DNA from 4 places in the Peteryoungia glycinendophytica genome. Region 1 is predicted to be linked to each of the others. Evidence: predicted binding sites of a transcription regulator. Region 1 holds the regulator's gene; each other region holds the start of a gene.

Region 1 (7,549 bases):
ATTCAACTGACATAAAAGCGTGAGCTGAGAGCCGCTATGAACGCAGCTGCCGGTGCTTGGCAGACGCCGCACACGGCCGCAAAGACACACAAGCCCATTCCGGGAGATGACTATGACCGCTCTGAAACTTTCCCTTGCTGCCTTGGCGGCCACCGTGGCCTTCGCCGGCGCAGCAATCGCCCGCGACCAGATCCAGATCGCAGGCTCCTCCACCGTTCTGCCGTACGCTTCGATCGTTGCTGAGGCCTTCGGCGAAAACTTCGACTTCGGCACCCCGGTCGTTGAAGGCGGCGGCTCCGGCGCCGGCCGTAAGAAGCTCTGCGAAGGCGTGGGTGAAAACACCATCGACATCGCAAACTCTTCGTCGCGCATCAGCAAGTCCGACATCGAGCTCTGCAAGACCAATGGCGTGACCGACATCCAGGAAGTCCGCATCGGTTACGACGGCATCGTCTTCGCCTCTGAAATCAGCGGCCCGGAATATGCCTTCACCGCAGCCGACTGGCACAGCGCTCTTGCAGCTCAGGTCGTCAAGGACGGCAAGCTGGTCGACAACCCGTACAAGAACTGGAACGAGATCCGCGCCGACCTGCCGGCTCAGCCGATCCTCGCCTTCATCCCGGGCACCAAGCACGGCACCCGCGAAGTCTTCGACGTGAAGGTCATCGAAGCCGGCTGCGAAAAGGACGGCACGATGGAAGCCATTCTCGCTTCCAACGGCGGTGACAAGGATGCGGCGAAGAAGGCGTGCAACGTCCTGCGCACCGACGGCGTATCGGTTGACATCGACGGTGACTATCCGGAAACGCTCGCCCGTATCGCCGCCAACAAGAACGCCATCGGCGTCTTCGGCCTGTCCTTCTACCAGAACAACACCGACAAGCTGCGTGTTGCCACCATGGAAGGCGTCGTCCCGTCCGTTGAAACCATCGCCAAGGGCGAATACCCGGTTTCTCGTCCGCTCTACTTCTACGTCAAGAACGCCCACCTCGACGTTATCCCGGGTCTCCAGGAATACGTAGAGTTCTTCGTTTCTGACGAAATCGCCGGCCCGAACGGCCCGCTCGCCGCTTATGGTCTGGTTTCGGATCCGGAACTGGCCAAGACGCAGGCAGCCGTCAAGGCTCGCACGCCGATGGCGCCGCTGAACTAAGTCTCGAGTTGACCGGCGGCACTCAAGTGCCGCCGGTTTCCGTTTCCAGGAGCATGGCGGGGCAAAATGGACGTGAGTATCATCATCCTGGGCGTATTGGCCCTTGCGGCGATCGGTTACGCGCTGGGGCGCCGACGGGCGATGTCCCTCTCGGCCGAACGCGGCAGAAAGCTGCATTCTCTTCCCGGTTTCTACGGTCAGACGGTCGCCCTGATTACCGCCGTCCCGGCGCTGATCCTGCTGATGCTCTGGCTGACCCTGCAGCATCCGATCATCGATGGCCGGATCAGTGGCATGATCACGGACGCCTCCGTGCCGGAAGGCGGCGCGCACAGTCTCGTGATGGCGGATGTCCGCCGCATTGGTGATGGTCTTGCTGTTCTGCGCGAAGCCGATGCGAAGGCGGGTGCCGATGTCGACATCAAGGCTCTCGACGCCGACAACATTCGCAGCCGCCTTGCCGGTGCTGGCATTGCGCTCGGTGCCGATGTCCCGGCCGAGGTTTTCGAGGCCGCCAAGGCATACCGCGCGGACATCGATTTCAGCCAGCTCCTGATGACCATCGCGGTCTTGGCGCTTGCGATTGGCGCGCTGCCGCTCGCCTATATCCGCATCGATCCCGAACTTCGGGCGCGCAACATCAGCGAGAGCTTCGTCAAGGCGATCTTGATGATCTCCTCGCTCGTGGCGATCATGACCACGGTTGGCATCGTCGGTTCGCTGGTCGTCGAAACCTATGTCTTCTTCACCATCTATCCGGCCCAGGACTTCTTCTTCTCGACCGTCTGGAACCCGCAGTTCCGCGGTGGATCCGACCTCGGTATCCTGCCGCTGCTATGGGGCACCTTCTACGTCTCGCTGATCTCGCTGATCATCGCCGTTCCGATCGGCCTGATGATCGCGGTGTTCCTGTCGGAATATGCCGGCCCGAAGACCCGCAGCATCGTCAAGCCGGCGATCGAAATGCTGGCCGGTATCCCGACCATCGTCTACGGTCTCTTCGCACTCGTTACGGTCGGCCCTTTCCTGCGCGACTGGCTGGCCCAGCCGCTCGGCCTCGGAAGTTCGTCCTCGTCCGTTCTGACGGCTGGCCTCGTGATGGGCGTGATGATCATCCCCTTCGTCTCCTCGCTGTCGGACGACATCATCAATGCCGTTCCCCAGGCGCTGCGTGACGGTTCTTATGCACTGGGTTCCACCCAGTCGGAGACGATCAAGCAGGTCGTCCTGCCGGCCGCTCTTCCGGGCATTGTCGGCGCCGTCCTGCTCGCCGCCAGCCGCGCGATCGGCGAGACCATGATCGTCGTGCTCGGGGCAGGGGCCTCGGCGAAGCTCGATCTCAATCCTTTCGAGGCGATGACGACGGTGACGGTCAAGATCGTCAGCCAGCTGACTGGGGATACCGAATTTGCAAGCCCCGAGACCCTGGTTGCCTTCGCGCTCGGCCTCACCCTTTTCGTCATCACGCTCCTCCTGAACGTGATCGCCCTCTACATTGTCCGTAAGTACCGGGAGCAGTACGAATGACCGACCTCACCGCATTCGGAGCCCCCGCAGCAAAGGGGCAGGCCAAGTCTCTTTTGAGCCTCGACGAACGGACCCGCAAGCGCAATGCCGCTGAAGCGCGTTTCCGCCTGCTCGGCAAGGCCGCCGTCGCCTTCGGCATCATCGCGCTCGTCGGCCTTCTCGCCTCGATCCTGTCGAACGGCCTGTCCTCCTTCCAGCAGACCTACATCACCATCGACGTCTATCTGGATCCGGCCAAGCTCGATCCGTCCGGTACCGGAGATCGCGCTGCCATCGCCAAGGTCTCGACCTTTGGTTACGCGCCGCTGATTCAGAAGGCTCTGGGTGACGCAATAGCCGCCAAGGGCCTGGCCTCAGAGGGTTTGACTCCCAAAGCTGTAGGCGAACTGATCTCCAAGGATGGGCCTGCCAACCTCCGCAACTACGTGCTGGCCGACCCCTCCGTCATCGGCAAGACGGTCTCGTTCGACCTCCTGGCTGCCGGTCGCATCGACGGCTACTACAAGGGCCGCGTGACGATGGAGAGTGCCAAGCTCGACCGCAATGTTTCGCCCGAGCAGCTGGTGCTGGCCGACAAGCTGAAGGAAGCCGGCATTCTGGTGACCAAGTTTAACTGGTCCTTCTTCACCTCGGCAGATGCCTCGGACACCCGTCCTGAAGCCGCCGGCCTCGGTATCGCCATCATCGGCTCCGCCTACATGATGCTGATCGTCTTGGTGCTTTCGCTGCCGATCGGCGTCGCCACGTCCATCTATCTGGAAGAGTTCGCGCCGCAGAACTGGTTCACCGACCTCATCGAGGTGAACATCGCCAATCTGGCGGCCGTTCCCTCCATCGTCTTCGGTATTCTGGGCCTCGCCGTGCTGATCAACTTCGTCGGGCTGCCCCAGTCGGCGCCGATCGTCGGCGGCTTGGTTCTGACCCTGATGACCCTGCCGACCATCATCATTGCCACCCGTTCGGCGTTGAAGGCCGTGCCGCCTTCGATCCGCGACGCCGCCCTCGGTGTCGGCGCCTCGAAGATGCAGTCGATCTTCCACCACGTCCTGCCGCTCGCCATGCCGGGCATCCTCACCGGTGCGATCATCGGTCTGGCCCGTGCGCTGGGCGAGACCGCACCGCTGCTCCTGATCGGCATGGTCGCCTTCGTCAAGGAATTCCCCGCCGGCCCGCCGGACGGTTTCTTCCAGCCCGCCTCGGCGCTGCCGGTGCAGGTCTACAACTGGACCCAGCGCGGTGACCCGGCCTTCGTGGAGCGTGCCTCCGGCGCCATCATCGTCCTGCTGGTCTTCCTGATCCTGATGAACCTGGTTGCAATCATTCTTCGTCGCCGCTTTGAGCGCCGTTGGTAAGGGGGTGTATGATGATGAACAATCTCTCGACAAAGATGACGACGACGAAAGCGCCAATCATGACTGAATCCAAGATCACCGCACGCGACGTGCAGGTTTACTACGGCGAGAAGCAGGCCCTGCGCGACGTGAACATCGAGATCCGTCCGCGCTCGGTGACCGCCTTCATCGGTCCGTCGGGCTGCGGCAAGTCGACCTTCCTGCGCTGCATCAACCGGATGAACGATACGATCGCCAGCTGCCGCGTCGAGGGCAACATCCTGATCGATGCGGAGAACATCTACGACGCCAAGGTCGATCCGGTGCAGTTGCGCGCCAAGGTCGGCATGGTCTTCCAGAAGCCGAACCCGTTCCCGAAGTCGATCTATGAGAACGTCGCCTACGGCCCGCGCATCCACGGCCTCGCCAAGAACAAGGCCGACCTCGACGAGATCGTTTCGACCGCCCTGCAGAAGGCCGGCCTCTGGAACGAAGTCAAGGATCGCCTGGATGCGGCCGGTACCGGTCTGTCCGGCGGTCAGCAGCAGCGCCTGTGCATCGCTCGCGCCGTTGCCGTCAGCCCGGAAGTCATCCTGATGGACGAGCCCTGCTCGGCGCTTGACCCGATCGCAACCGCAAAGGTCGAGGAACTGATCCACGAACTGCGCGAGAACTACACGATCGTCATCGTCACCCACTCGATGCAGCAGGCCGCCCGCGTCTCCCAGCGTACGGCCATGTTCCATCTGGGCGAGCTCGTCGAAGAGAACGACACGGACAAGATGTTCACCAACCCGGACGATCAGCGCACGCAAGACTACATCATGGGCCGCTTCGGCTGAGGTCACTCGGTCACATCGGGCTCACTTCAACATCAAGGATCTAGGTTATGGCTTCCTCACACATCTATTCGGCCTTCGACGAGGAACTGAAATTCCTGATGCGCCGCATTTCCGAGATGGGCGGTCTGGCGGAGCAGATGGTCGCTGAAAGCGTGCGTTCGTTGGTCAATTCCGACGCAGCACTCGCCCAGAAGGTCATCTCTGACGACGTCGTCATGGACGCGATGGAAAAAGAAATCGGCGAAAAGGCTGTGGTGACCATCGCCAAGCGCCAGCCGGTCGCTTCGGACCTTCGCGAAATCATCGGTGCCCTTCGCATTGCCGCCGATCTGGAGCGCGTCGGCGATCTCGGCAAGAGCAACTCCAAGCGCGTTGTCGCCATCCAGGCGACGGGCGTTCCGCGCAAGCTCGCCCGCGGCCTTGAGCATCTCTCCGATCTGGCACTCGCCCAGCTCAAGGAAGTGCTCGACGTCTACACGACCCGCTCCGCCGAGAAGGCGAAGTCGATCCGCGACCGGGACGAAGAGATCGATGCGATCTACACCTCGCTGTTCCGTGAGCTTCTGACCTACATGATGGAAGATCCGCGTAACATCACCAGCTGCACGCATCTTCTCTTCTGCGCCAAGAACATCGAGCGCATCGGCGACCACGCGACCAACATCGCGGAGACCATCTACTACATGACAACAGGTGCGCCGCCGGAAGGCGAGCGCCCGAAGGAAGACCTGACGTCTTCCGTCGGTGCGATCACCGAATGAGCCTTGGCCACAGCGAGGTGATGGTCTGATGCAGCCGAAGATTGCCGTGGTGGAAGACGAGGAGGCGCTGAGCGTCCTCCTGCGCTATAATCTGGAGTCGGAAGGATATGAGGTCGAAACGATCCTGCGCGGCGACGAGGCCGAGATCCGTCTGCAGGAACGGGTACCGGACCTGCTGATCCTCGACTGGATGCTCCCGGGCGTCTCGGGCATCGAGCTCTGCCGGCGCCTGCGCGTGCGACCGGAGACCGAGCGCCTGCCGATCATCATGCTGACCGCGCGAGGCGAGGAGAGCGAGCGAGTGCGCGGACTGGCGACGGGGGCCGACGACTATGTCGTCAAGCCCTTCTCGACGCCGGAACTGATGGCCCGGGTCAAGGCGATGCTCCGTCGTGCCAAGCCCGAGGTTCTGTCGAGTGTGCTCCGCTGCGGCGACATCGAGCTCGACCGCGAGACGCATCGCGTGCACCGCAAGAGCCGCGAAGTGCGCCTCGGCCCGACCGAGTTCCGGCTTCTCGAATTCCTGATGACCTCGCCCGGCCGCGTTTTCTCGCGTTCGCAGCTGCTCGACGGCGTGTGGGGTCACGACATCTATGTCGACGAGCGCACGGTCGACGTGCATGTCGGGCGCCTGCGCAAGGCGCTGAATTTCTCCAACATGCAGGATGTGATCCGGACCGTTCGCGGTGCGGGCTATTCGATGGAAGCCTGAGGCTTCGAGCACTTGCCAACCAACCGAGGCCGCACGGAGGATTGTCCGTCGCGGCCCTTTTTGTTTTAACCTGCGGTTCAAAAGAAACGGGCCCCGAAGGACCCGTCTACATCATCTGATGTTCTTTCGATCGCTTAGCGAGCGGCCTTGCGGCGGTCGCTCACCGGCTGATAGGCCAGCTTTGCGTGATAAGTGCAGTAAGGCGATGCGTCGTTGATTTCGCAGCCGCAGAAGTGGAAGTCGTCCTTCATCGGATCGCCGATCGGCCACTTGCAAGTGCGTTCCGTCAGTTCCGTCAGCGCCAGACGGCGCGAGATCGGAACAACGACGTTCAGCGGACGGCTGACCTCGACTTCGTGGAAAGCGTCGACTTCGACTTCTTCTTTCAGCAGGGTGGCGCCGGAAGCCCGGGCAACGGTGCGGGTGGTGGCATTGGCGGCCGGACGGGCCTGGAAGGTCGTCGGGCGTTGCGTCTGTGTGGCGCGCTTGGCAGGACGCGCCGCAGAGGAACTGCCGCCGGCCTTGGCCCGGCCCGGCAGGTTCAGCCGGTGTACTTTGCCGATGACGGCGTTTCGGCTCACGCCACCCAGTTGCGCTGCGATCTGACTTGCGCTCAGGCCTTCGGCCCAGAGACGCTTCAGTTTTTCGACCCGCTCATCAGTCCAATTCATGCCATACTTCTCCGCCGCTCGCGTGTGTCATGGCAGAATCCGTCACCGTTGCTTCGAACGAATTCGAAACAAAACCGCCTCGTAACTGTCGGTGATCACTTCCGCCGCATGCAATCTCTTAATGAAATTTAACCTAGAGGCAGGCTGACTCTGTGACAAGAGTCGCAGGAATCATCTGGAATCGATTTTCCGGTTTTCCCCAACTTGCTTCCCGAGTGAGTCAAGTATGCAACAGGTGGAATCTGCGCCCGGGACTCGCGCGCGGTTCGGATCCGTTTTCCCCCGCGGACCCAAGTTTCGCCAAGTTTCGTTGACATTGCAGGGTTAAATGAAGATAGTGCCCTCGCCGCCGCAAGGCGGCATTTTTAATTGTCTCGAGCCCGCGGGGCTCGACCCCCGTACCCACTGCGGGATCAAGAAGGAATGCAATCGCCATGGCAGACGCTACGCCGCTCTATCAGACCTACAATCGGGCGCCGCTGCGTTTCGAGCGAGGCGAGGGCGTCTGGCTGATCACCGAGACCGGCGAGCGCTATCTCGATTTTGCCGCCG
Region 2 (7,549 bases), 2.0 Mb from region 1:
CTGACGCGGCATGGGCTGACAGTTGAACAGGTCGTTGACCTGCCGCCGCAAAGTGCAGCCAGACGCGGACTTACCGTCACCATCTGGCTGGCACGCCGCGAAAGTGCAGACGCAGCCCAGCCGCTTGTTGAACCTCTTGCCCGGACGGGGAGCCGATAATGGCCCAGACAGCGCGACCCAATTCTGCCGACCTCAAGGTCTCCTTCGAATTCTTCCCGCCCAAGTCGCCTGACATGGCCGATCAGTTGTGGCAGACCGTCAAGGCACTCGAACCGTTCCAGCCGGACTTTGTCTCTGTCACCTATGGGGCAGGGGGCACGACACGCGAGCCGACGCTGGACACCGTTGGACGGCTGATCAGGGATACCTCGCTTGCGACAGCGGCGCATCTCACCTGCGTGGCCGCGAGCCGCCAGGAGGTTCGCCAGGTGGTGGATGAATTCAAGGCGCGGGGCGTGAAGCACTTCGTGGCCCTCAGGGGCGATCCGCAGGGCGGTGTCGGCACGCGCTACACGCCGCATCCTGATGGTTTCGAGAACGCGGCAGATCTTGTTCGCGGCCTTCAAGATATGGGGGAGTTCGAAATCTCCGTCTCGGCCTATCCCGAGAAACACCCGGAAAGCATCAACGACGCCGCCGACATCGATATGTTGAAGCGCAAGGTGGACGCGGGCGCCACCCGGGCGCTGACGCAATTCTTCTTCGACAACGACCTGTTTGAGCAATATCTCAACCGGGTCCGCTCTGCCGGCATTACGATCCCGGTCGTGCCAGGGATCATGCCAATCCAGAACCTTGCGCAGCTCAAGCGCTTCGCGTCGATGTGCGGCGCAAGTGTGCCCGAGAGGCTGGACCACCGCTTCGAGGGAACGGACGGCGATCCGCAGGCGCGTGCCGAAGTCGCCGCCGATGTGGCCGCCGAGCAGATCGTGGATCTGGCGAAGCGCGGGATCGAAGAATTTCATCTCTACACGATGAACCGTGCACCGCTAACCATCGCGACGCTGGAACGCGTCGGCCTCGGGCCGAAGTCGCGGCGGAACGTTTCGGGCGCTGCTGCCTGATCCACGATACCGGCTCATGATAAAGGCGCGTGACAGATGTTGTCACGCGCCTTTCTAATTGGTCAAAAGCATTGCTGCTGGAGAGGCCTCAGCCGGCCGTCTCATGGCGGGTGGTCCGTCTGACCTACGATCAGATGAACAGCATCGTGGCTATGAAAACAAACGCCGCACCGACGATCAGGACATTAAGCGAATTGGTCAGTCCCATTGTGTGCCTCCTTGCGTTGACCGTTAGATATTATGTCCGATTTGTGTCAGCGGAAAGCAGAATCTGTGCTGCGCTGCCGCATGAATCGGTGGAAAAGGTCCCGCTTGTTTCTAAAACGTTCGCTATTTCAGTTAGTTCCGATGCCCTCCCCGAATATTAATGGAGGTTAATTATGGTGAGGGTAAAGGACGGTTTACGGCGCATATGGACCATAGCATTGTCGCAAAGTCGCTTGCCGTTGTCTGCAAGGTTCCGCGCTCGGAACAAATGCTGCGACACAAAAAAACCGGGACTTGCGGTCCCGGTTTTCGAATTCGGCACGATCTGACGTTTCGTGTCAGAGCGCGTTGAGGAGGGCAGATGTCGCCCAGCCATCGGCTGGCAGCCCAAGGCGTTGCTGCTCCTTCTGGACGGCCACGCGCGTGCCCGAACCTAGGATGCCGTCGATCTTGCCGACGTCGTAACCGAGCGCTTCCAGCTTGGTCTGCAACATTTTCATCTCATCGACACTGAGACCCGGCTCCGGACTACCCTTCTGGTAAGGCGGGGCGCCCGAGAGGCGGGTGGCGAAATAGGCGGCCGAGGTCGTGTAGATGAAGGACTGGTTCCATTCGAGATAGATGTTGAAATTCGGATAGGTGATGAAGGCGGGGCCCTTGCGCCCCTGGGGCAGGACGAGCGAGGCAGGCAGGGCTGCGAACCCCGTATTGCCATCCCGCGGGGTCACGCCGAGCTTAAACCAGTCACCGGCGGTGAGCGTGCCGCCGAGGCCCGACTTTTCGAAGGGCAGGTTCTCGGGGATGGACACTTCCTGGATCCAGGGTTCGCCCTGCTTGAAGCCCAGATGCTGAATGAACTTCGCGGCCGTCAGGATGGCATCCGGGCTGCTCGTCTTGACGTTGATATGCCCGTCGCCGTCTCCGTCCACGCCGAATTCGATGATGTCCTTGGGCAGCATCTGCACCTGGCCGATTTCACCGGCCCAGGCGCCGGTATTGGTCGCGGGGTCGAGATCGGCGTGCTGGACCATCTTGATCAGCGCCAGCAATTGCGGCCTGAACAGCTCGGGCCGGCGGCAGTCATGGGAGAGGGTGACGAGGGCGTTGCGAGTGTTGAAGTCGCCTTGCACTGCGCCAAAATCGGTTTCCATCGCCCAGAACGCGGTGATCACACCGGCCGGTATGCCGTATTCCTGCTCGGCGCGGGCGAAGGTGTCGGCGAATTCCGTCAGCTTCTGGCGCCCGATGTCGAGGCGAGCCTGGGAGACGGTGCGCTGGGAGAATTCGAGGAAGGTCTGGCGGAAGACGCCTTGGGAGCGGTCACGGGCCAGCACCTTCTCGTCGATGCGGGCGTCAGCCAGCGCCTTCTCCACCACGTCGGCCGGGGTTCCGGCTGCAAGGGATTCCTGGCGTATGCCATCGAGGAAGGCGCCGAGATCGCCACCACATTGCTGCGCGAAGGATACACTGGTCGAGGCGAGCAGCATGGCGAGGGGGAGGCTGAGGCGGGTGGCGAGCTTCATCAATCGGTCCTTTGAGTATGCCTTGGGAGGTCGGCGCGACACTGGGCGGACATGTCGACGGTTCTGTGGCGCAGCCGGACCAAACGTGACCAATCTCGCGTCTTCACCAGCAAGCCGGCAGGCGTATCGATCACTTGGAAACGGCGGCAACCCAGTTATGCCAATTCTTCTCAGTTCCGGCAAAGACATTGATGTCTGTCCCGCCGCGGATGCCGGGGATGACGCCGGTTGATGTGTATTGCCAGAACGCCCAGCGCCGCTCCGAATAGATCTCGCTGGGGTGCTGGGCTACGGCGCGGACCCAGAAGTGATAGTCTTCGAAGGCACCGGTGAGATTGTCGCGGTGAAAATCGACCGAGGTGTAGATGATCGGGCGCTTGCCGTAATAGGCTTCGAGCCGGTCCATGAAGCGCTTCATCTCGCTGCGGACCGTTGCCGCGTCCGGTCGAGTGCGACACGTCTTCGACGAGGGGTTCCATTCGGCGTCGAGTACCGGCGGGAGCTGGATCGCTTCGCGCGGAACGTTGGCAATGAACCAGTCGGCCTGTTGGTCGGCGGTCGAGCAAAAATAGTAGAAGTGATAGGGCGCATAGGCGAGGCCAGCGGCGCGTGCGCCCTGCCAGTATTCAGTGAAGCGCGGGTCGACACGGTCACCGCCTTCGGTTGCCTTGATGAAGACGAAGGAGACGCCGGAGCGCCGGACTTGATACCAGTCTATATCGCCATTCCACTTGGACACGTCGATGCCATGCACCTGGTGGCGGTGGGGCGTCTTGCCACCGAAATCCTGGGGATCAGTGTCCTTGAAACGGGGCGAGACGGAGGCCGTCTCCATAAGGTCGTAGCTGCCCGACGTGCAGCCAGCAAAAAGCAGGCAAATGGGCAAGAGTGCCGTCGAAAGCCACCGCATCGGTCATCCATGGGTCCGGAACTGAAAATCTCGCGGCCGGACAGACGGGTTGGGGCGGTCCGAAGGCGTTGAGATCCCATTTCCCCCCATCATGGTTAAAACGGGGTTACATGCAATCCGTCTGATGCAGTGATTTTTCGCAGACGTGCCTTCATCAGCGCGCAAGCACGGCATGCCAGGCATAGCCGCGCCAGAGGGGCTCGAAGGTGAGACGGGTTCCGGTTTTCATCGCCTGTGCTTCCAGCACGTCCCTCAGGTCTCTCCGGGGCGTCACATGAAAACGGGCAAGCCATGCCTGCAAGCCGGTCCTGACCGGATTTGGCAGTCGCTCCTGCTGGCCGAAATCGACGATGTGCAGGGAGCCGAGAGGCGAAAGGGCTGCGAGCGCTTTATCCACCGCGGTCTGCCATTCGGGGATCATCGACAGGGCATAGGAGATCATCACCCGATCAAAACCCGCAATGCCAAAATCCTCTGGGGCAAATCGGGTGGCATCAGCGACCTGCAAAACCGGCTGGTCGGTCTCCTTGCGGAAGGTGTGACGGGCCGATGCCAGCATCTCGGCGGATATATCCAGTCCATGCAGCCGGGCCGACGGATAATGACGTCGGGCTACCAGGAGATTGCGGCCGGTGCCGCAACCGATCTCGAGCAGCGTGCCGCCCTCGCGAAGATCGAGCCCGGAAATCATCCGGTCCCGGCCGAGAAGATAATATTTGCGGGTGAGGTCGTAGATGTGCCGCTGATAACGGTACATGGCGTCCATGCGCTTGGCGTGGCTGATGCCGTCCGTAATGCCTGTTTCGGCGCTCATGCGGAACGCTTTTCGTAAAGGTGAAAGCCACCGTAGATCGCCGAGCGGTCGCGCTTGTCGAGACGGGCTGACTGATCGGCAAGGTAGGACCACTGTGCAAGCAGGCTCTCTGAGAGCTTTCCGTCAAGCACGCTCACCTCAGCTGCGGTGCGGAAGATGACCCGGGCCCCGGGGGCTGCGGTTCGGGTGATCGCGGTCCAGAGTTCGTTCAACTGCTGTGGCGTCATCCAGTCCTGGGCGTCGAGCAGGACGAAGCGATCAAGACTGGCGGCCGGCTTTTCCCTGAGGAGTTCGGTGAAGCCGGCATGATGGACGGTGACCCGGTTCGCACAGTCGCGAATCGCTTGGAAATGCTGCGGCTGAAGATAGGTCGGCATCTTGCCCTCGCCAGCGCGCGGGTAGCGGCGCGCAAAGGCCTGCCAGGCAAAGGGATTGTCTTTCAGCGGAAAATAGCAAGCGAGCTTCTCCAGCCGGTGGCGCAGGATCGGCGCGATGGTGCCACTGTCTGACAGGCCCGCCAGCTCGTCATATTGCTGCGGCGGGATGCCGAGGCCGAAGAGCGAACTTTTGCGCGCCGTCAGCCAGCGGATGAGGGGCCGGTCGAAGAGTGGTGCGATCTGCCTGTCAAAGATGTGGCGCTGCTCGCGGAGCGATCTGGCCTTAACCATCTCCTCGAGCCTGACCCCGTGCAGGCGCGCGAGCACGTGGCCGATCCCGATGAAGCGACCGAGCAATCCGGTGCGGTAGATATTGCGGGTAAAGACGCTGGCGCGGCGCCGACCGCTAAGGCTGCGTCGCTGCCAGTAGCGGCGGGAGGTCTCGTCGAGATGAGGCGCGATATGGCGGTCGAAGACAGCGAGGTTGCCTTTCTCGCCTTCCGTCCCGAGAAAACGCAGGACGGCGGCATGATCCGGAAGGTGACGGAAGGCGGTGAGTTTCAGCCGGTTGAGCGCGACATGGTTGGGGTTAAGATCCACGACGTCGATGGAGGCCGGGCGGCGGCTCAGATAGGCCAGCATGTTGCAGCCGCCGGACCCGATGGTGACGATGCGATGGCCCTCGGTAAGCTCCATCGCCTCCATGTCGACTTCGGGGTCCTCCCATATCTGGGCATAGACGAGACCCGAGAAGAGAAGGCCGAACAGGCGTTCCGAGAGGCCGGCGGCCGACATAGGCTCGTGCTGCAGAAGTGCATCCTTCAGCTTCTTGTTCCGGTGAAACCCGGCATCCGGTGCAAGCTCTGTCATGTCGATCCGCCATCACTTGAGGGTTGATGGCGTGTAGCTGGCCGGTGCTACAGTTTGATGACGCGGTCCGGACGCTGCCGGCTAACGAAATCTAAAGGCTTTTAATCAAATTATCCCCATATCATTCGGGTGTTTTAACATGATGTTAATGAAGGCGCCTCCGGGCCGGGTTGTCCGATATTCCGTTGCCGGGTTTTTTGCCGGCTCCATTGCACCTGCCATTTCCGCTCTTCCTCTCCTCTGGTCGGACCCAGTCGATGGGGAAGTCTTCCGCGTTTTGTCGTCATGGCCCCATCTCATTCTCGCAGGGCTTCCGGTGGCGGGTGCCCTGCTGGCTGGAAATTTCGGCTATTTCGAACAGAGACTTCGGGGCCAGATCAGCGCGCTGGAAAACGGCCGAAACGACGACCTGCAACTGGCTGGTCGGGATCCCCTGACGGGGCTTGGCAATCGCATTGCCCTGCAGGACAATCTGCGACCGATCCTCGGTTCGCAGAAGCGCAGCGATCATGCGCTGTTGCTGATCGATATCGACCGGTTCAAGTTCGTCAACGACACGATGGGCCAGGAAGCGGGAGATCATCTGCTCGTCGAGGTGTCACGCCGTCTCCGCCGGGCGGTTGGCGAAGATGCGCTCATCTTCCGCCTCGGTGGCGACGAGTTCGCCGTCCTACTGCCCAAGGCCTCGTCCAAAGCCATTGTCGAATTCTTCTGCCTGGAGATCGAAGGCAGCCTGTCGCAAGCGTTCCAACTCCAACAGAAGCGGGTCTTTGCCGGCGTCAGCATCGGGGCGACGCTTTTGCTGGCGTCCGATGACGACCTTTCGGTTGTGATCAAGCGTGCCAATCTTGCGCTTGACCGCGCCAAACAGCGCTTTGGGGCGAGCCATGCCTTCTACGACCAGGCCTTGGCGCAAGAGGCGATCGAGACGCTAGAGCTTGAGCGTGATCTGGCCCAGGCTCTGAGCGAGGGCGAGTTCTACCTGGAATACCAGCCCATCGTGGGCGTAAAGAACGGCCAGGTTCGTTCATTGGAAGCGCTGTTGCGCTGGCGGCATCCGACGCGCGGCCTAATCGCTCCGGATGTCTTTATTCCGATTGCCGAGCGGATCGGCATCATCCTCGATATCGGACGCTGGGTGGTTCAGCACGCCTGCCAGGAGGCTGCCCGCTGGCCGGCACCAACCGGCGTCAGTGTCAATGTTTCTGGCGATCAGTTCAAGGACCCGGGCTTCGTTGCTCACGTGTTCGACAGTCTCGCCGAGGCCGGGCTTGCGCCGGAGCGGTTGACGGTGGAAGTAACGGAATCGGTCTTTTCCGTCGAGCTCGAACTCGTTTGCCGCAGCCTGGCGCAATTGCGCTCAGGCGGAGTGCGCGTTGCACTCGATGATTTCGGCACCGGTTTCGCCTCTATCCATCATCTGAGGAAGTTTCCGCTGGACGAGTTGAAGATCGACCGGTCCTTTGCCCAGCAGATGGTCGAGACGAGCCAGGGCGCGACCTTGGTTGATCTGATGCACAAGCTGTCCGAGACATTCCAGGTCAAGACGACGATCGAGGGCATCGAGACGGCACGGCAGCTGGAATTCGTCAGGGTCCTCGGGATCGGTGAGGCGCAGGGTTTCCTGTTCTCCCGACCTTTCGGCGCCGGTGAGGTGCTCGGCTATCTGCAGTCGCGTCTGGGCGCGGGTACGACGTCGCTGCCCGCCCACTAAGTTCTTTCTCTTTCAGGCGGGGACAGAGGCGGGGATTGCCGCCGGTCCTCTTTCGCCTGTCACGAATTCC
Region 3 (7,549 bases), 2.4 Mb from region 1:
ATCGCATCAGCAATCGCCGTGTAATACATCGAGCCGATGCCGGTCACCATGCTGGCGGCGGAGAAGATCATCGTCCAGACGCTCGGCCAGCCCATCCGCCTGAGGATTCCGGGCACCCGGCTGCGCTCGAGATAGACGAAGAACAGGAAGACGCAGGTACCCGAGAAGAGCCCGCGCCAGAACAGCATGGTCATTAGATCCGTGCCGATATGGCGAATGAAGAGGCCGGACGACGACCACGCCAGCGCCGAAATGGCGCCGTAGACAAGGCCGAGGCGGTATTGGCGGGGATTGTCGAGGCTCATGGCAGAAGCGTCATTCCGGGCATGCTCCGTCAGCTGCCATAGCCGACGATGCCCTTGATCTCGAGGAAGTCGTGGATGCCCCAGTCCGCATATTCGCGGCCATTGCCTGATTGCTTGTAGCCACCGAACGGAGCCATCGTGTCCCAGTCGGGATAGTTGAGATAGACTGAACCCGCCCGCATCCGCGCGGCCACCCGCCGCGCATGGGCAAGATCGCCCGACTGAACATAGGCGGCGAGGCCGTAGACCGTGTCATTGGCGATTTCGATTGCCTGCTCCTCGGTCTCATAAGGCAGGATCGACAGCACCGGCCCGAAAATCTCTTCCCGCGCGATCGTCATGTCGGGCGTGACATGGCCGAAAATCGTCGGGCGGATGTAGTAGCCGCGATTGAGATTTTCTGGCCGGCCCGGCCCGCCGGTGACGAGCAGCGCGCCCTCTTCGATGCCGGTTTCGATCAGTCGCTGGATCTTGTTGAACTGAACCTCGCTGACGACGGGCCCGAGAACCGTTCCTTCCGCCTGCGGATCGCCGACGGTATGGGCTTCGGCCGCTTCGCGGGCAATTAGCAGTGCCTCGTCATGCCATTCGGCCGGCACCAGCATGCGGGTCGGTGCATCACAGGATTGGCCGGAATTGCCGAAGCAGCCCTCGACGCCCTTGCGTACGGCGGTTTCCAGATCGGCATCGGGCAGGATGATATTGGCCGACTTGCCGCCCAGTTCCTGCGCCACGCGCTTGACCGTGTCGGCCGCCGTCTTCGCCACGATGATGCCGGCACGCGTCGAGCCGGTGAACGATACCATGTCGACATCCGGATGCCCGGCCATGACCTGGCCGACCTCGGGACCCCGTCCCTGCACCAGATTGAACACGCCCTTCGGTGTCCCGGCGGCTTCCATGACCTCGGCGAAGATGACACCGGAGATCGGCGCAATCTCCGATGGCTTCAGCACCACAGTGCAGCCGGCAGCAATCGCGGGCGCGACCTTGCAGACGATCTGGTTGAGCGGCCAGTTCCACGGCGTGATCAGCGCACAGACGCCGATCGGCTCGCGGACGATCATGGTCGAACCACGCAGTTCCGAAAACTGGAACTCCTCAAAGGCAGCGATGGTCGATTCCAGATGCGCGCGCCCGGCCCAGGCCTGAGCATCACGGGCAAAGCCGATCGGTGCGCCCATTTCGCGGCTTACCGCCTGGGCGATATCCTCGTAACGCTCGTTATAGATCTCGAGGATCCGCTTGAGCAGCGCCAGCCGCTCGGCATGCTCGGTCACGGAGAATGTTGCGAAGGCTGCTTTCGCGGCGGCAACCGCCCGGTCGACATCCCCCTTGCTGCCCATCGAGATCTGCGTAAAGGGGTCCTCGGTCGAGGGATCGATGACGTCCAGCAGCGCCGGCACCATCGGGTCTACCCATGCGCCGTCGATAAAGAATTTCAGATGGTTGGACATCGAGCCTCCAGGGCGGACAAAAGAACTGATGGGTCACTATTGGTGATGCGGATGCGGACTGCAAGCAAGGCTGCGTTGCAGCCAGACCTATCCCCAACCATGCTTGCATTTCAGCGTTCCAGACTGTCCAGCAAACGGTACCAGGCCACATGAGCCGCGACACCGATCCGTCGGAAACGATGAAACGGGATCGGGCGAAGCGGCGTGACGGGGAGCGGCAGCACCCGCGCATCGCCGGACGCAGCATAGGCGGCAAGGTTTGGGCCGAGCGCTGTCATCAAGCCGATCCCGCGTCCCTGACAGCCCGCGACCATCAACAGCCCCGGAGCCGGTTCGTGCAGATGCGGCAGATAGTCCGGCGTTATGGCGACCCGACCGAACCAGCGATGGGTTACCGCCACGTCCCGAAGCGCCGGAAATAGCCGCAGCATCGCCCGCTCCAGATGCGCCCAATCCTCCTTGGACCGCGGCTCGCGCATCGGTCCACGTCCGCCCACGATGAGCCGGCCATCCGGGCTGCGCCTGTAATAGACGAGGATCCGCCGGCTGTCGGACACCGGTTGTCCACCCGGCAGCACCTGATCCAGCAGGGTACTTGGCAAGGGGGCGGTGGCGATCTGAAAGGAATGCAGCCAGACCAGGCTTTCCGCAAGGCCCGGAATAAGAGCGCCCGAATAGGCATTCGTCGCGACCAACACCTTCTTGGCGAGAAGCGTTCGCCCGCTATCGGTGGAGGCTACCCACAAAGACCCGCGCCGCTGCAGATCAGTCACCGCCTCGTTGAGCAACAGGCCGGCGCCGGATCGCGTGGCAAGTCGTGCGAGTTCGAAAATCAGAGCAAGCGGATTGACCGCGCCCGCCCGCCGATCCAGCCACCCGCCGCGGTAGCCCTGTGCCCCGATCAGGAGTGCGATTTCCGCCTCGTTGAGCAGCCTTACATCGGCGCCCCGCATTCGCCATTGCCGGTTTCGCCGAACCGCCGCCTGGAGCGCGCTCTCCGTATGGGCCGCAAGGATCCAGCCGTTCCGCTGGTGCTCGACATCAAGCCCTTCGGTGCGGATCAAATCGAAGACGGAATCGGCCGTGCCAGCGGAAAAATCAGCGAGCCTTTGCCCCGCCTCCTCGCCCAGCAACTGGCGGAGGCTTTCTGGATCATGCTTGAGACCTGGGATCACCTGACCGCCGTTGACGCCGGAGGCACCTTCCCCGAGCCCCCGCGCCTCGATCACCTGAACCTTCAGCCCCAGTCGTGCCGCATGATAGGCCGCAGACAACCCCTGATAGCCGCCACCGACCACGAGCAGGTCCACCTGGCCATCGATAAACCCGAGCGTCGGCGTGCCGGCAGGGCGGCGCCACACGGGCAAACCCGGCAAGGAAGGGAACATGCAGAAAACCTGAAAAGAACGAAAGAATGGACTGATTTTGACGATCGCTACTGAGAAATCCACTAACGTCCGGCTGTAAAAATTAATCTATAGTCAAAATATTCTATAATTCCAACGTATAATCTTCACTCTACTAATTAAGCAGCCGTAGAAACAGGTTGGTCCGGCAGTTTCCAGTCGATGGGAAGCAGGCCGTTGGCTTCAAGATAGGCATTTGCTTTCGAGAAATGACGGCACCCGAAGAAACCGTTATGGGCCGACAGCGGCGACGGATGCGCCGCCTTCAACACCAGGTGCCGGTTGGTATCGACGAAGGCCGCCTTTTTCTGCGCATAGGAGCCCCACAGCAGGAAGACGACGTTTTCGCAGTCGTCATTCACCCGGCGGATGACCTGATCGGTAAAGTGCTCCCAGCCCCGACCCTGGTGAGATGCAGCCCGCGCCTCCTCCACGGTCAAAACACTGTTGAGCAGGAGCACGCCCTGCTTTGCCCAGTGTTCGAGAAAACCATGCCGCGCCGGGGCGATGCCCAGATCGCTCTGCAATTCCTTATAGATGTTGACGAGCGAAGGCGGGATGCGCACGCCCGGCTGCACACTGAAGCATAGACCATGGGCCTGACCCGCACCGTGATAGGGATCCTGGCCAAGGATGACCACATTGACCTGATCAAGCGGCGTGAGATCGAGTGCGCGAAAATACTCCGACCCCTTGGGAAAGATGTGCTTGCCGGCCGCCTTTTCCGCTCTCAGAAAATCCTTCAGCTCCCGCATATAGGGCTTCTTGAACTCATCCCCGAGAGCCGCTTTCCAGCTGTCTTCGAGATTCACCTCTGCGGCCATCGTCTTCTTCCCTTTACCTGCCTTGCAACAAAAGGATAAAGTGCTGCTAGGGGCGGATGTCAACGTGACGGCAGTTCACGCGACGCTGGCGATCAGTGACACACTGCTTTCGCCGAACTGTCACACTCGGATGTTATCGGTGGCCACCGTTTCCGAGGATGCGCCATGACACTGCTGATCTGGTTTGCCGCGACCGCCCTTGTCGTCCAGCTGGGCAGTGTTGCCCTGGCACTCCTTTGGAGACAGCGCAACCGCATAAGCAGCGACCATCTGGCCACGCGGCCACCGGTGACACTGCTGCGACCCATCTGCGGTGAGGAGAACAATCTCGAACGCTGCCTTGCCTCCTCCTTCACGCTCGACTGGCCCACCTACGAGATCATCTTTTGCGTGGCCGAGCAAGGCGATCCAGCCGCCGCAACCGCCCGCCGTCTGATCGAAGCGCATCCCCGGGTTCCCGCCCGTCTGCTCGTTGGCGAAGACCGCATGAGTGTCAATCCGAAGATGAACAATCTCGTCAAAGGCTGGCGCTCGGCCAGGCATGACTGGATCGTGCTCGCCGACAGCAATGTTCTGATGCCGCCGGACCATTTTACCCGAACGTTGTCCCGCTGGGATGAGGAAACTGGCCTCGTCTGCTCGCCGCCCGTCGGGACCGAGCCGGAAGGCTTTGGTGCGATGGTCGAGAGCGTCTGGCTGAACAGTTTTCAGGCGCGTTGGCAGCTCCTCGCCGATAGCGTCGGCTTCGGCTTTGCCCAGGGTAAGTCGATGCTCTTCAACCGCCACCTGATGAGTGAGATGGGCGGATTCGAGCGCCTCGGCGAGGAGGTCGCTGAAGATGCGGCTGCGACCTTGCTCGTCCGCAATGCTGGCCTCAACGTTCGCCTGGTGACCCTGCCGTTCGAACAACCGCTTGGCCGGCGCGACTTGTCCGCCGTCTGGAAGCGGCAGTTGCGCTGGGCGCGCCTGCGTCGCGCCTCCTTCCCACTGTATTTCTTGCCGGAAATCGCGACCGGTGCCGCCCTGCCGGCCTCCGCCGTGATCGCTCTGTCGATCGCGGGCGCTCTGCCCGTCTTGGCATTGCCGGTCTATCTCGCCGTCTGGTATGGCGCCGAAGCCTTGCTCTGCCGGGCCTATCGCTGGCCGATCGGCCGGCGCGCCCTGCCTGCCATGCTGCTGCGCGACCTCGCGCTTCCAGCACTCTTCGTCGCCGCCTGGTTCGGCAACGGTTTCGTCTGGCGCGGCAATGCCATGACAGTCGCTGAGGACCGCCCGCCCCTGCCGGGTCGTCTCCGCACAGCGGTCCGCCGCACCACCGACAAGGCCCGCGCCTTCGTCACCACCCGCACCTCCTGACACCAGACAAAAAGCCGGGCGATCGTAGCCACGAAAGGCTACGACCGCCCGCAGGGAGGTTCGGGTAATGTCGGGATGGATCAGATCGTGCCCTGGCCCATCTGCTCGGCGATGTAATCTGCCTGACGGATCGCCAGCGTCACGATGGTGAGCGTCGGGTTCTCCGCTGCCCCCGTGGTGAACTGGCTGCCATCGGACACGAACAGGTTCTGGATGTCGTGTGTCTGGCCGTGCTTGTTGACCACGCCGTCCTGCGCCTTCTCGCTCATGCGGTTGGTGCCGAGATTGTGGGTCGACGGATAGGGCGGCGTCGGGAAGGCCCGGTGCGCACCGACCGCCTCGTAAAGGGCGACACCCTGCTTATAGGCATGGTTGCGCATGGCAACGTCGTTCGGATGATCGGTGAACCAGACATCCGGGATCGGCATGCCGTATTTGTCCTTGAGCTCGCCATGCAACTTCACCGCATTCTGTTCCTGCGGCATGTCTTCCCCGACGATCCAGAGACCGGCCATGTTCGCGTAGTTGTCGAGCGCCGAGGTGAACGAACGACCCCAACCGCCCGGATCGAGGAAGGCCGCCATGAAGGGAAGGCCCAGCGACAGCGTCTCGAATTCATAGCCACCGACAAAGCCGCGTGACGGATCGTGGCGTGCCTCGTCGCGGATGATGCCGGCCATGGTCGTGCCGCGATACATATGCACCGGCTTGTCGAAGACGGCATAGACCGAGCCGGTCGTGTGGCGCATGTAGTTCTTGCCGACTTGACCGGAAGAATTGGCGAGACCATCCGGGAACTTCGACGAGGCTGAGTTCAAAAGCAGGCGGGGGCTTTCGATCGAATTGCCGGCGACGCAGATGATGCGGGCCTTCTGGCTCTGCAGCTTGCCGTCCTTGTCGGCATAGACGACGGCCGTCACCTTGCCCGACGCGTCATGCTCGATCTTGACGACATGCGAATTTGGCCGCACCTCCAGCTTGCCGGTCGCCTCACCCTTCGGGATTTCCGTATAGAGCGTCGACCACTTCGCACCCCATTTGCAGCCCTGGAAACAGAACCCGGTCTGTTGACAGCTCATCCGGTCGTCGCGATCGGCGGAGTTGATCGCCATGTTGCCGGTGTGACATTCCTTGTAACCCAGCTTGTCGGCACCAGCCTTCAACACCTTGAAATTGTTGTTGCCGGGCAGGCCTTCAATGCCATTGGTCCGGGTAACCCCCATCTTGTCCTCAGCCTTGGCATAATATGGCTCGAGATCGGCAAGCGTGATCGGCCAGTCGAGAAGGTTGGCGCCTTCCACCTTGCCGTAATGGGTCAGCGTCTTGAATTCGTGCTCCTGGAAACGGAGCGACGCGCCGGCCCAGTGGGTGGTCGTGCCGCCGACGGCTTTCACGATCCAGGCCGGCAGGTTGGGAAAATCCTTCGCCACCCGCCAGCCGCCGCCGGTCGTGCGATGATCGAGCCAGGCGAGCTGGGCGAAACTGTCCCACTCGTCGTTGATGAAGTCTTCGTGCTCGATGCGGGCACCGGCTTCGAGCACGACGACGTCGATGCCCTTCTGGGCAAGTTCGTTGGCAAGCGTGCCGCCGCCTGCACCGGAACCGATGATGACGACCACGCTGTCGTCGTTGAGATCATAGGGCGCTGCCATGTTTTCCTCCCGGGAAATCGGTCAATTTGGGTAAGCGCCGCCGTTCCCATCTGTGATGGGCCTCCTTCCGGCGACGATGAATGCGTGTCTGGGGTAGCTCAGAGCCAGGTGATGTCGTTGAACCCGCGCTCGATATAGCCGCCCTTGGAATAGGACTCGCCCTCGTAGCCGAAGATCGGCCAGATCTCCTTCTGGTTATAGAGGCTGACCACGAGATCGCCGCGCACCGCCTGGAAGAAGGGGGTCGTCTCGATGTCGCGCAGGATCGCCACGCGGTCGTCTTCCCAGCCGAGGCCGCGATAACCGCCGGCACCGGCGCGCTTGTCGAGATCGGCAATACCGTCCTCGATCAGCGTCTTGTGCTTTTCATCTTTGCCGGCCATCGTGTCCTGGCCTTTGACGGCCGCAGCATAGAACCGGTCGGCGAGCTGGTCATGCGGATAGATGTCGCGCGCCATCTTGATCAGCGTCGCCAGCGTCTCCGGCTTCAGCGCCGTAGCTTCGAGCCCCCAGGCCTGCTCGGGACAGATCACCGCGGTCCCCGTGATC
Region 4 (7,549 bases), 1.0 Mb from region 1:
CGACCCGGATGCCCGCCACCTTTGCCGCCGTGCGGGCGGCGCTCGGCATGATCGAGGAGGTTGCGCCGGACTTCGCACCCACCTCGCTGATCGACCTCGGCTGTGGACCCGGCACTGCCCTTTGGGCGGCAGCAGACACCTGGGCCTCGCTCGGCACGGCCGAGATGGTCGAGGCGTCAGGCGCCATTCGCAGCGTAGGGGAAAAGCTCTCCCGCAGTTCGCAGGTCACCAGCCATTGGCAGGCGGGTGACATAACGGCCAAGATCCCCTCACTCGCCCCCGCAGACCTCGTCACGCTCGCTTATGTGCTCGATGAATTGCCTCCGACAACCATCGCCAGCGTCACGCAGACACTGTGGTCGCTGACCAAGGGCATGCTTGTGATCATCGAGCCGGGCACACCAGCCGGCTGGCAGCGCATCCTTATTGCCCGCGACACTCTAAGGGCTACCAGCGCGCATCTGGTCGCCCCTTGCGCCCATTCGGAAAACTGTCCGATCGTGGCGCCGGACTGGTGCCATTTCTCAAGGCGGGTGGCGCGCTCACGCGTGCACAGGCTTGCGAAGGGAGCAGAGGTGCCGTGGGAGGACGAGAAATATATCTTCATCGCCGCCTCGCGTGAGCCGGTCGAGCGGACGGCTTCGCGCATTCTCGTGCCGCCGCGCGTCAATGGCGGGGTCGGCCGGGTCAAGCTCTGTCGCCCCAACGGCAATGTTGCTGAACTCATGCTCAGCAAACGCGACGGCGACGCGTTCAAGGAATTGCGCCGCGCCGATTGGGGCGATCTGCTGCAGGAGGAGAAGCAGGGATGACGGGTGCTGCGCTCACCGCCGATCTCGCTTCGCGCTTTGCCCGGATTGCACTCTCGCATGTGACGCGAGAATATCCGAACCACATCGTGCACGGACTGGAAGGGCCTGAAGACATCGGCACACCGTCGGAGCTGCATCCATTGTTCTTCGGCAGTTATGACTGGCACTCCTGCGTGCACGGCTACTGGATGCTGGCGCGGCTTTTGCGGCTGTTCCCGAACCTGCCCGAAGCCGAGGCGATCCGCAGTCTCTTCGACTGGACGATCGTTGATGACAAGGTTGCTGGCGAAGGCGCCTATTTCGACCGCCCCTCGGCGCGCGGTTATGAAAGGCCATACGGCTGGGGCTGGCTGTTGAAGCTTTCAGCGGAGCTCGTCGGACACGAGCACGCCGCCTGGCGAACGACCTTGCAACCGCTGACAGAGCGCATCGTCCAGCGATTCCATGCCTTCCTGCCGATTGCCTCTTACCCCGTGCGAACGGGGACGCATTACAACACGGCATTCGCGCTTCGGCTCGCCGCCGACTATGCGGAGGCGATGGCAGACCATGGTCTTCTTGATCTGCTGCAACATACGGCGTTTCGCTGGTACGGCGCTGACGAAGCATGTCCGGCCTGGGGCGAGCCTTCCGGCGACGACTTTCTCTCGCCGGCATTGATCGAGGCCGAATGTCTGCGCCGCCTGATGCCGGCGCAAGGCTTCGCAGCCTGGTTCGACCGCTTCCTGCCGAAGATCGCCGCGAAGGATCCAGCGACGCTATTTTGCCTGCCCGAGGTCTCCGATCGCTCCGATGGCAAGATCGCGCATCTCGACGGGCTGAACCTCAGTCGCGCCTGGTGTTTCCGGTCGCTTGCTGCAGCGCTGCCTGCGGACGATCCACGCCGGACCATATTGAGAGATGCCGCAGACCGTCATCTCGTTGCCGGACTGGAGCACGTGGCCGGGGATTACATGGGCGAACACTGGCTCGCCAGCTTCGCTGTTCTCGCGCTCACCGAGGTGACCCATGACCGATGACACCGTGACGATCAGTGGCCGGGTTCTGGTGCCCGGTCTTGCGGAAGGCAAAATCCTGTTCAGCGATGTGGGCCTCAGCTTCTGGGGTGGCGTGGATGCGGTGACCGGCGAGGTCATCGATCGGCGTCATCCCTTAAGCGGGCAGTCGCTCCGTGGTCGCATCCTCGCCATTCCGACCAGCCGGGGGTCCTGCTCCGGCAGCGGCGTAGTCCTCGAATTGTTGCTCAACGACAAAGGGCCGGCGGCGATCCTGCTCGAACGTCCGGAATCGATCATTACACTCGGCGTGATCGTGGCGGAGGCGTTGTTCGGCTGCTCGATCCCCGTCCTCTGCGTCGGCGAGAAAAATTTCGCAACTCTTCGGGATAGAAGCGATGTCCGCATCGCTGCAATGGATCGTGGGGCGCGGCCTGCCACGCTTCGGCTGTCCCCTGAAGACGAGGGGATTCTGGCCGGTGCACAGGGCGAGGCTGCAGCGGTTGCCATGCGGATCGTGCTGCGCATGGCGGAGATCGAAGGTGCCACAGAACTCATCGACATCACTCGCGCCCATATCGACGGCTGTATCTATACCGGCGCCGGTGGCCTCGCCTTTGCGGAAAAATTGAGAGACCTCGGCGGGTGCGTGCAAGTCCCTACCACGCTCAATGCCATTTCCGTTGACCAACGCCAGTGGCGCGCGCAGGGGATTGCGCCGGAATTCGGGGAGCCGGCGAGCCGGCTGGCGGACGCCTATGTGGCGATGGGCGCCAAGCCGACCTTCACCTGCGCGCCCTATCTGCTCGACGACAAACCTCAGCGCGATGAGCAGATCGTCTGGGCGGAATCCAATGCGGTCGTCTTCGCAAACAGCGTTCTGGGCGCGCGGACGATGAAATATCCAGACTATCTGGACATCTGCGTGGCGCTTACCGGCCGCGCGCCAAAGGCCGGCTGCCACCTCGACAGCGCACGTTTACCCGCATTGCGCATCCGGCTACCGGCTCTCCGGGATATTGACGATAGCCTGTATCCGCTCCTCGGCTACCTCATCGGCACGTTGGCGCCGGATGAAATCCCCGTTATCGAGGGGCTCGCTGAGTTTGCACCCGATCTCAACGACCTCAAGGCTTTCGGCGCCGCCTTTGCCACGACGTCTGCTGCGCCGATGTTTCATATCGCCGGCGTAACGCCCGAGGCGATCACGGGTGGCGGCTATGCTCTCCTCGACCTGCCCGTCGTCACGTTGACCCTGGATCAATTGCGCCAGGCCTGGGCGGAGCTGAACGGTGCCCCGGCCGGTCCCGTGCAACTGGTTTCGCTCGGCAATCCTCACTTCTCCGTCGAAGAGATCGCGGCACTTGGGCGCCTCTGTCGCGGCCGGATCAAGCATCCGGCTGTTGCTCTAATCGTCACCTGCAGTCGGCATGTTTTGGAGCAGGCAAGGGTCTCGGGCGATGTCGAGCCGCTCCGAAGCTTTGGGGTCACTTTCGTCACGGATACCTGCTGGTGCATGATCACAGAGCCGCTGATCCCACCCTCGACCAAGGTGATCATGACCAATTCCGGCAAATATGCCCATTACGGGCCGGGCCTGTCCGGTCGCGAGATGCGGTTCGGTTCGCTTTCCGCCTGTGTGGAGGCGGCTGTGCAAGGCATGGACACAGATGGGCTGCCTGTCTGGTTGCCGTAATTGTCGCGGCTTGAAGGCCACCGTTCCTGGCAAGTTGGCTAGCTATCAATTTTGGCGCCACCCTGCCTCGAATTCCGGCAAGCGCATGTCTGGCACAAGGTGGAACAAGCCACTATATCGCAACGAGGTGCAGTCTTTGCTGCAAGCGAGAATGGTGGACGGCTCATGACACGGCACAGCTTGTTATTCTGGGGCCTGGTGGTAACAGCCGTTGCCTTGAGTGGGGTTGCTTACAGCTTGTTCGTCTATGGCGGCCGGGCTCATATCGGCGCGATATTTTCCGTCTTCATCGCCATGCCGATCATCGCCTTCGAGCGGCGTCTCTTTCTATCGCACTACCGGAACTGGCTGCATGGGCTTGCAACACCATCCTTCCTCGTCTTTTCGCTTGCGACCTACTACGGACTGATGGTCGCTGGCTATGTCACCGGCGGATATCTGCTCAAGATTTCGGGCACCATTGAAGAGACTTGGCATCAGATCTTCATCCTGCCCTGGAATGTCGTCTTCTACACCTTCGCGGTCACGGGTTCTATCGTCTTCGTGCTCCGCGTCCGCGATCTTCTGGGCAGCGACATCTTCACCAGCCTGCTCACCGGCCGCTACCGCAAGCCGGTCCGAGAGGAGCGCGTCTTCCTCTTCATCGACCTGGTGGGATCGACCTCTTTTGCCGAGAAACATGGCGACCTGCGAACACAGGAGTTTCTTGGAGCCCTTTTCACTGCGCTGGCCGAGCCGGTCCGGCGGCATCACGGCACGATCGATGACTATATCGGAGACGCTGTCATCATCACCTGGCCTCTGGAGCGTGGCATTAGGGATGCGCGATGCATCTGCTGTGTGTTCGATATCATCGACCAGATCGAAGCCAATTCCGACCGGTGGATGAGCCAGTTCGGCCAGATGCCGCGCCTGCGGGCCGCCCTACATGGCGGCGAGATCATCACGGCCGAGATCGGCGTCGACCACCACAAGATTGCCTATTTCGGCGACACGGTGAACACGACGGCGCGCCTCGAGAGCCTGTGCCGTACGCTTGGGCGCCCCGTATTGATCTCGCAGGATCTGGCGCAACGCATGACCATGCCGGCCACCATCCATGCAGATTATCTGGGCGAGCACGGGCTGCGCGGCCGTGGCCAGCCGATCGGCGTCATCGCCCTGGCGCGCCAAGCGAAACCAATGTCGACCTCCGCTGCGCCTCGCCTTGCGGCGGGCGCTGCCGAGTGATCTTCGACGATCGCCGTTGCGCCGTCATCAAAGCTTCGTACGCCCGTAATTCCTCTGATATCTAAAGGCCGTAACCCCTCTCGTCGTTATCCTCATCAACCAAGGTGACGTCGATGAAAAAATCCCTTCTCGCTTCCGTATCCCTTTTCCTCATCTGCGCCTCGTCTGCGCTTGCCGACGAGACAGTGTTCACTGCCAGGTTGGTGAACCACGCCATCCTGCCGGCAAACACGATCATCGCTGCGCCGGACGATGCGCCCGCCTATCTCAAGACCTCCGGCAAGTTCACCACCGCCGATCGCAAGCGCGCCGAAGAGCTCGGCAGCGTGCCCGGCAAAGACGGGGTGCGGCCGACCGGTCTTTCGCTTCCCTTCGACGGGCAGCCGCTCCAGGGCTTCTCCGGCATCAAGGCCATGCCGGACGGCTCGTTCTGGAGCCTGTCGGACAACGGCTTCGGCTCGAAGATCAATTCAACCGACGCCATGCTGATGCTACATCATCTGACTTTTGATTGGGATGCCGGCACGGTGAAGGTCGAAAACACCCTCTTCCTGACCGATTCCGACAAGAAGGCCCCCTTCCCGATCGCCATGGAAGGCTCGGAGAAGCGCTATCTGACGGGCGCGGACTTCGACGTCGAATCCATCCAGCCTGTCGCCGATGGCTTCTGGGTCGGCGAGGAGTTCGGCCCCTATGTGCTGAAGTTCTCCACCGAGGGCGTGCTGACCGAGGTCATCGCCACCAATGCCGGCGAGACCGACGTCAAGTCGCCCGACAATCCGACCCTCGTCGTCCCGGCCAATCCGGCTGCCAAGATGCCGGTCTTCAACCTCAAGCGCTCGGGCGGCTATGAGGGGATGGCGATGTCGAAGGACGGCAGCAAACTCTACGGTCTGCTGGAAGGCCCGCTCTATCTCGAAGACGGTTCGGTCGAGAAGGCCGACGGCCTGACGGCACTGCGCATCATCGAACTCGACGCCGCCTCCAAGGCCTGGACAGGCAAGACCTGGCTTTATCCACTCTCCGAAGGCGGCGAGGCGATCGGTGACTTCAACATGATCGACGAGACGACGGCGCTCGTCATCGAGCGCGACAATGGCGCCGGCGTTGCCGAAAAGGCTTGCGCCGATCCGAAGGCACCGGCCGACGACTGCTTCGCCGTTCCGGCCAGGCACAAGCGGATCTACAAGATCGAAATGACAGACGAGAATGCCGGCAAGGCCGTGCGCAAGATCGGTTATATCGACCTGATGAAGATCGAAGACCCGGACAACAAGAAGCGTCAGGGCGGCGGTGACGGTTTCTACGACATGCCCTTTGTCACCATCGAGAATGTCGATGTGGTCGATCCGACCCATATCGTCGTGGGCAACGACAACAACCTGCCCTTTTCGGCCGGCCGCGCGCTCGATAAGGCAGACGATACCGAATTCGTTCTGCTCGAGGTGGGCGATTTCCTCGCGGCGAAGTGAAAAACGCACTTTAAACGACGAGAGCGGGGCCCGGCCCGCTCTCAATCTGATCAGGATTTGCGGCTTGGGCTTATTCGTACACGAATGCGAGCCGCTTGCCCGTAAGCTTCGACAACTGCGTCAGACGACCGTCCAGCCGTTCGCCGGCGAAGACCTCATAGGCCTTGGGCACGACAAATTCGAGGTCGAGTTCGGGATTGCTCGAGCGTCGGAAGGTCAAGTTGTGCACCACGCCCGGCATCGAGGCAGAGAAGAGATAGACGACGCGCAGCATCCCACCCACCAGCTTTGCCCGGTCGAGCAGGCGTTCCGTGGCGATCGCCGCCAGCGGGCCGGTCTGGCCGTCGTCGTGCAGACCTTCAAAGCGGTAGTAATTGGTGAGCGCGATGAAGGCGCGGCCGGGATGCGTGATGCCGACGAAGGACGAGTGGGCGATCACGTTCAGCGCCTGCAGGCCGCGATAGTCAGGATGAGCGCGCCAGCTGATGTCGGCGAGCAGGCAGGCGGCCTGGCGATAGCGGCTTTCCTCTTCGGTTTCCTCGATGTCGAAGAAAGGCATCATCCGACCGGTCCAGTCGGCGAGTTCGCGGGCATGTTCCGGCGAGCGGGCGCGCAGGATTGCCAGTTCATCGGCCGCTTCGATGAGGGGATCGAGCGCCTGCTCCTCTTCCAGCAGCAGCGAATAGAGATAACCTTCGCGCACACCCTGGGCGGAGAAGCAGACCGTGCGCGGCTGCATGACCTCGATCACCTCGCGCAGCGCAATCGCACCGAAGGGAATCAGGTTGCGGCGGTTCTTGGAGATGGACGACCAGGCAGGATCTCGGGCATTGGCGCCGGAAATGATCTCGTCGAGGAAGAAGGCGATCTCGTCATAGGGCAGCTCATACCCCTGCATCATGTGCAGCGGATATTTGCGGATCTCCATGTGCAGCTTGGCAATGTTGCGCCAGGTGCCACCCACCGCATAGAAGGTCCGGCCCGTGCCTTTCGAAAGAAACTTGGCACCGAGGAGCAGCTTCTTGGCCAGCGCGCGGGCCTTGGGCAGCGAACCATCGACGGCTTCCGAAAGCCGCAGGCCGCCAAGCGGAAGGGTGATGCCCTTGCCGAAGGTCTTGCCGCTGATATCGATCAATTCAAGCGAGCCGCCTCCGAGATCGCCCGCAATGCCATCGGCCTCGTGGAAGCCGCTGATGATGCCGAGCGCGGAATACTTCGCCTCTTCCTCGCCGGTCAGAACAAGGATTTCCTGCCCCAGGATCTCTTCGGCGCGTGCAATGAAATCAGGGCCGTTGGAGGCTTCGCGGGCGGCAGCCGTGGCGAGGACATACATCCGCGTCGCCT

What was found. Region 1 encodes PhoB, which activates phosphate uptake and scavenging genes when phosphate is short. Its sites were predicted from a motif close to TGTCATNNANCTGTCAT; they were not measured.
Region 2: a site for PhoB is predicted at 5,812-5,828, ahead of FJQ55_RS11945 (BtaA family protein). Genes of this name have one in related genera too.
Region 3: a site for PhoB is predicted at 4,100-4,116, ahead of FJQ55_RS14155 (ceramide glucosyltransferase). Genes of this name have one in related genera too.
Region 4: a site for PhoB is predicted at 4,756-4,772, ahead of FJQ55_RS07210 (esterase-like activity of phytase family protein). Genes of this name have one in related genera too.

The regions. Positions count from the first base shown of each region.
Region 1 covers NZ_VFYP01000001.1:456,011-463,559, forward strand. Annotated here, with positions in the region: gene FJQ55_RS02245 (substrate-binding domain-containing protein) at 113-1,153, shown strand; gene pstC (phosphate ABC transporter permease subunit PstC) at 1,220-2,680, shown strand; gene pstA (phosphate ABC transporter permease PstA) at 2,677-4,032, shown strand; gene pstB (phosphate ABC transporter ATP-binding protein PstB) at 4,068-4,853, shown strand; gene phoU (phosphate signaling complex protein PhoU) at 4,901-5,614, shown strand; gene phoB (phosphate regulon transcriptional regulator PhoB) at 5,643-6,326, shown strand; gene FJQ55_RS02275 (GcrA family cell cycle regulator) at 6,461-6,997, opposite strand; gene FJQ55_RS02280 (aspartate aminotransferase family protein) at 7,432-7,549, shown strand, end outside.
Region 2 covers NZ_VFYP01000001.1:2,446,816-2,454,364, reverse strand. Annotated here, with positions in the region: gene FJQ55_RS11975 (ArsR/SmtB family transcription factor) at 1-159, shown strand, start outside; gene metF (methylenetetrahydrofolate reductase [NAD(P)H]) at 159-1,064, shown strand; gene FJQ55_RS11965 (hypothetical protein) at 1,094-1,432, shown strand; gene FJQ55_RS11960 (lytic murein transglycosylase) at 1,610-2,758, opposite strand; gene FJQ55_RS11955 (glycoside hydrolase family 25 protein) at 2,925-3,704, opposite strand; gene FJQ55_RS11950 (class I SAM-dependent methyltransferase) at 3,859-4,518, opposite strand; gene FJQ55_RS11945 (BtaA family protein) at 4,515-5,765, opposite strand; gene FJQ55_RS11940 (putative bifunctional diguanylate cyclase/phosphodiesterase) at 5,905-7,479, shown strand.
Region 3 covers NZ_VFYP01000001.1:2,883,210-2,890,758, forward strand. Annotated here, with positions in the region: gene FJQ55_RS14135 (DMT family transporter) at 1-305, opposite strand, end outside; gene FJQ55_RS14140 (aldehyde dehydrogenase family protein) at 335-1,762, opposite strand; gene FJQ55_RS14145 (NAD(P)/FAD-dependent oxidoreductase) at 1,873-3,150, opposite strand; gene ung (uracil-DNA glycosylase) at 3,288-3,992, opposite strand; gene FJQ55_RS14155 (ceramide glucosyltransferase) at 4,158-5,348, shown strand; gene FJQ55_RS14160 (GMC family oxidoreductase) at 5,429-7,000, opposite strand; gene FJQ55_RS14165 (gluconate 2-dehydrogenase subunit 3 family protein) at 7,099-7,549, opposite strand, start outside.
Region 4 covers NZ_VFYP01000001.1:1,479,953-1,487,501, reverse strand. Annotated here, with positions in the region: gene FJQ55_RS07230 (small ribosomal subunit Rsm22 family protein) at 1-812, shown strand, start outside; gene FJQ55_RS07225 (DUF2891 domain-containing protein) at 809-1,831, shown strand; gene lhpI (cis-3-hydroxy-L-proline dehydratase) at 1,821-3,503, shown strand; gene FJQ55_RS07215 (adenylate/guanylate cyclase domain-containing protein) at 3,669-4,733, shown strand; gene FJQ55_RS07210 (esterase-like activity of phytase family protein) at 4,847-6,205, shown strand; gene ppx (exopolyphosphatase) at 6,276-7,549, opposite strand, start outside.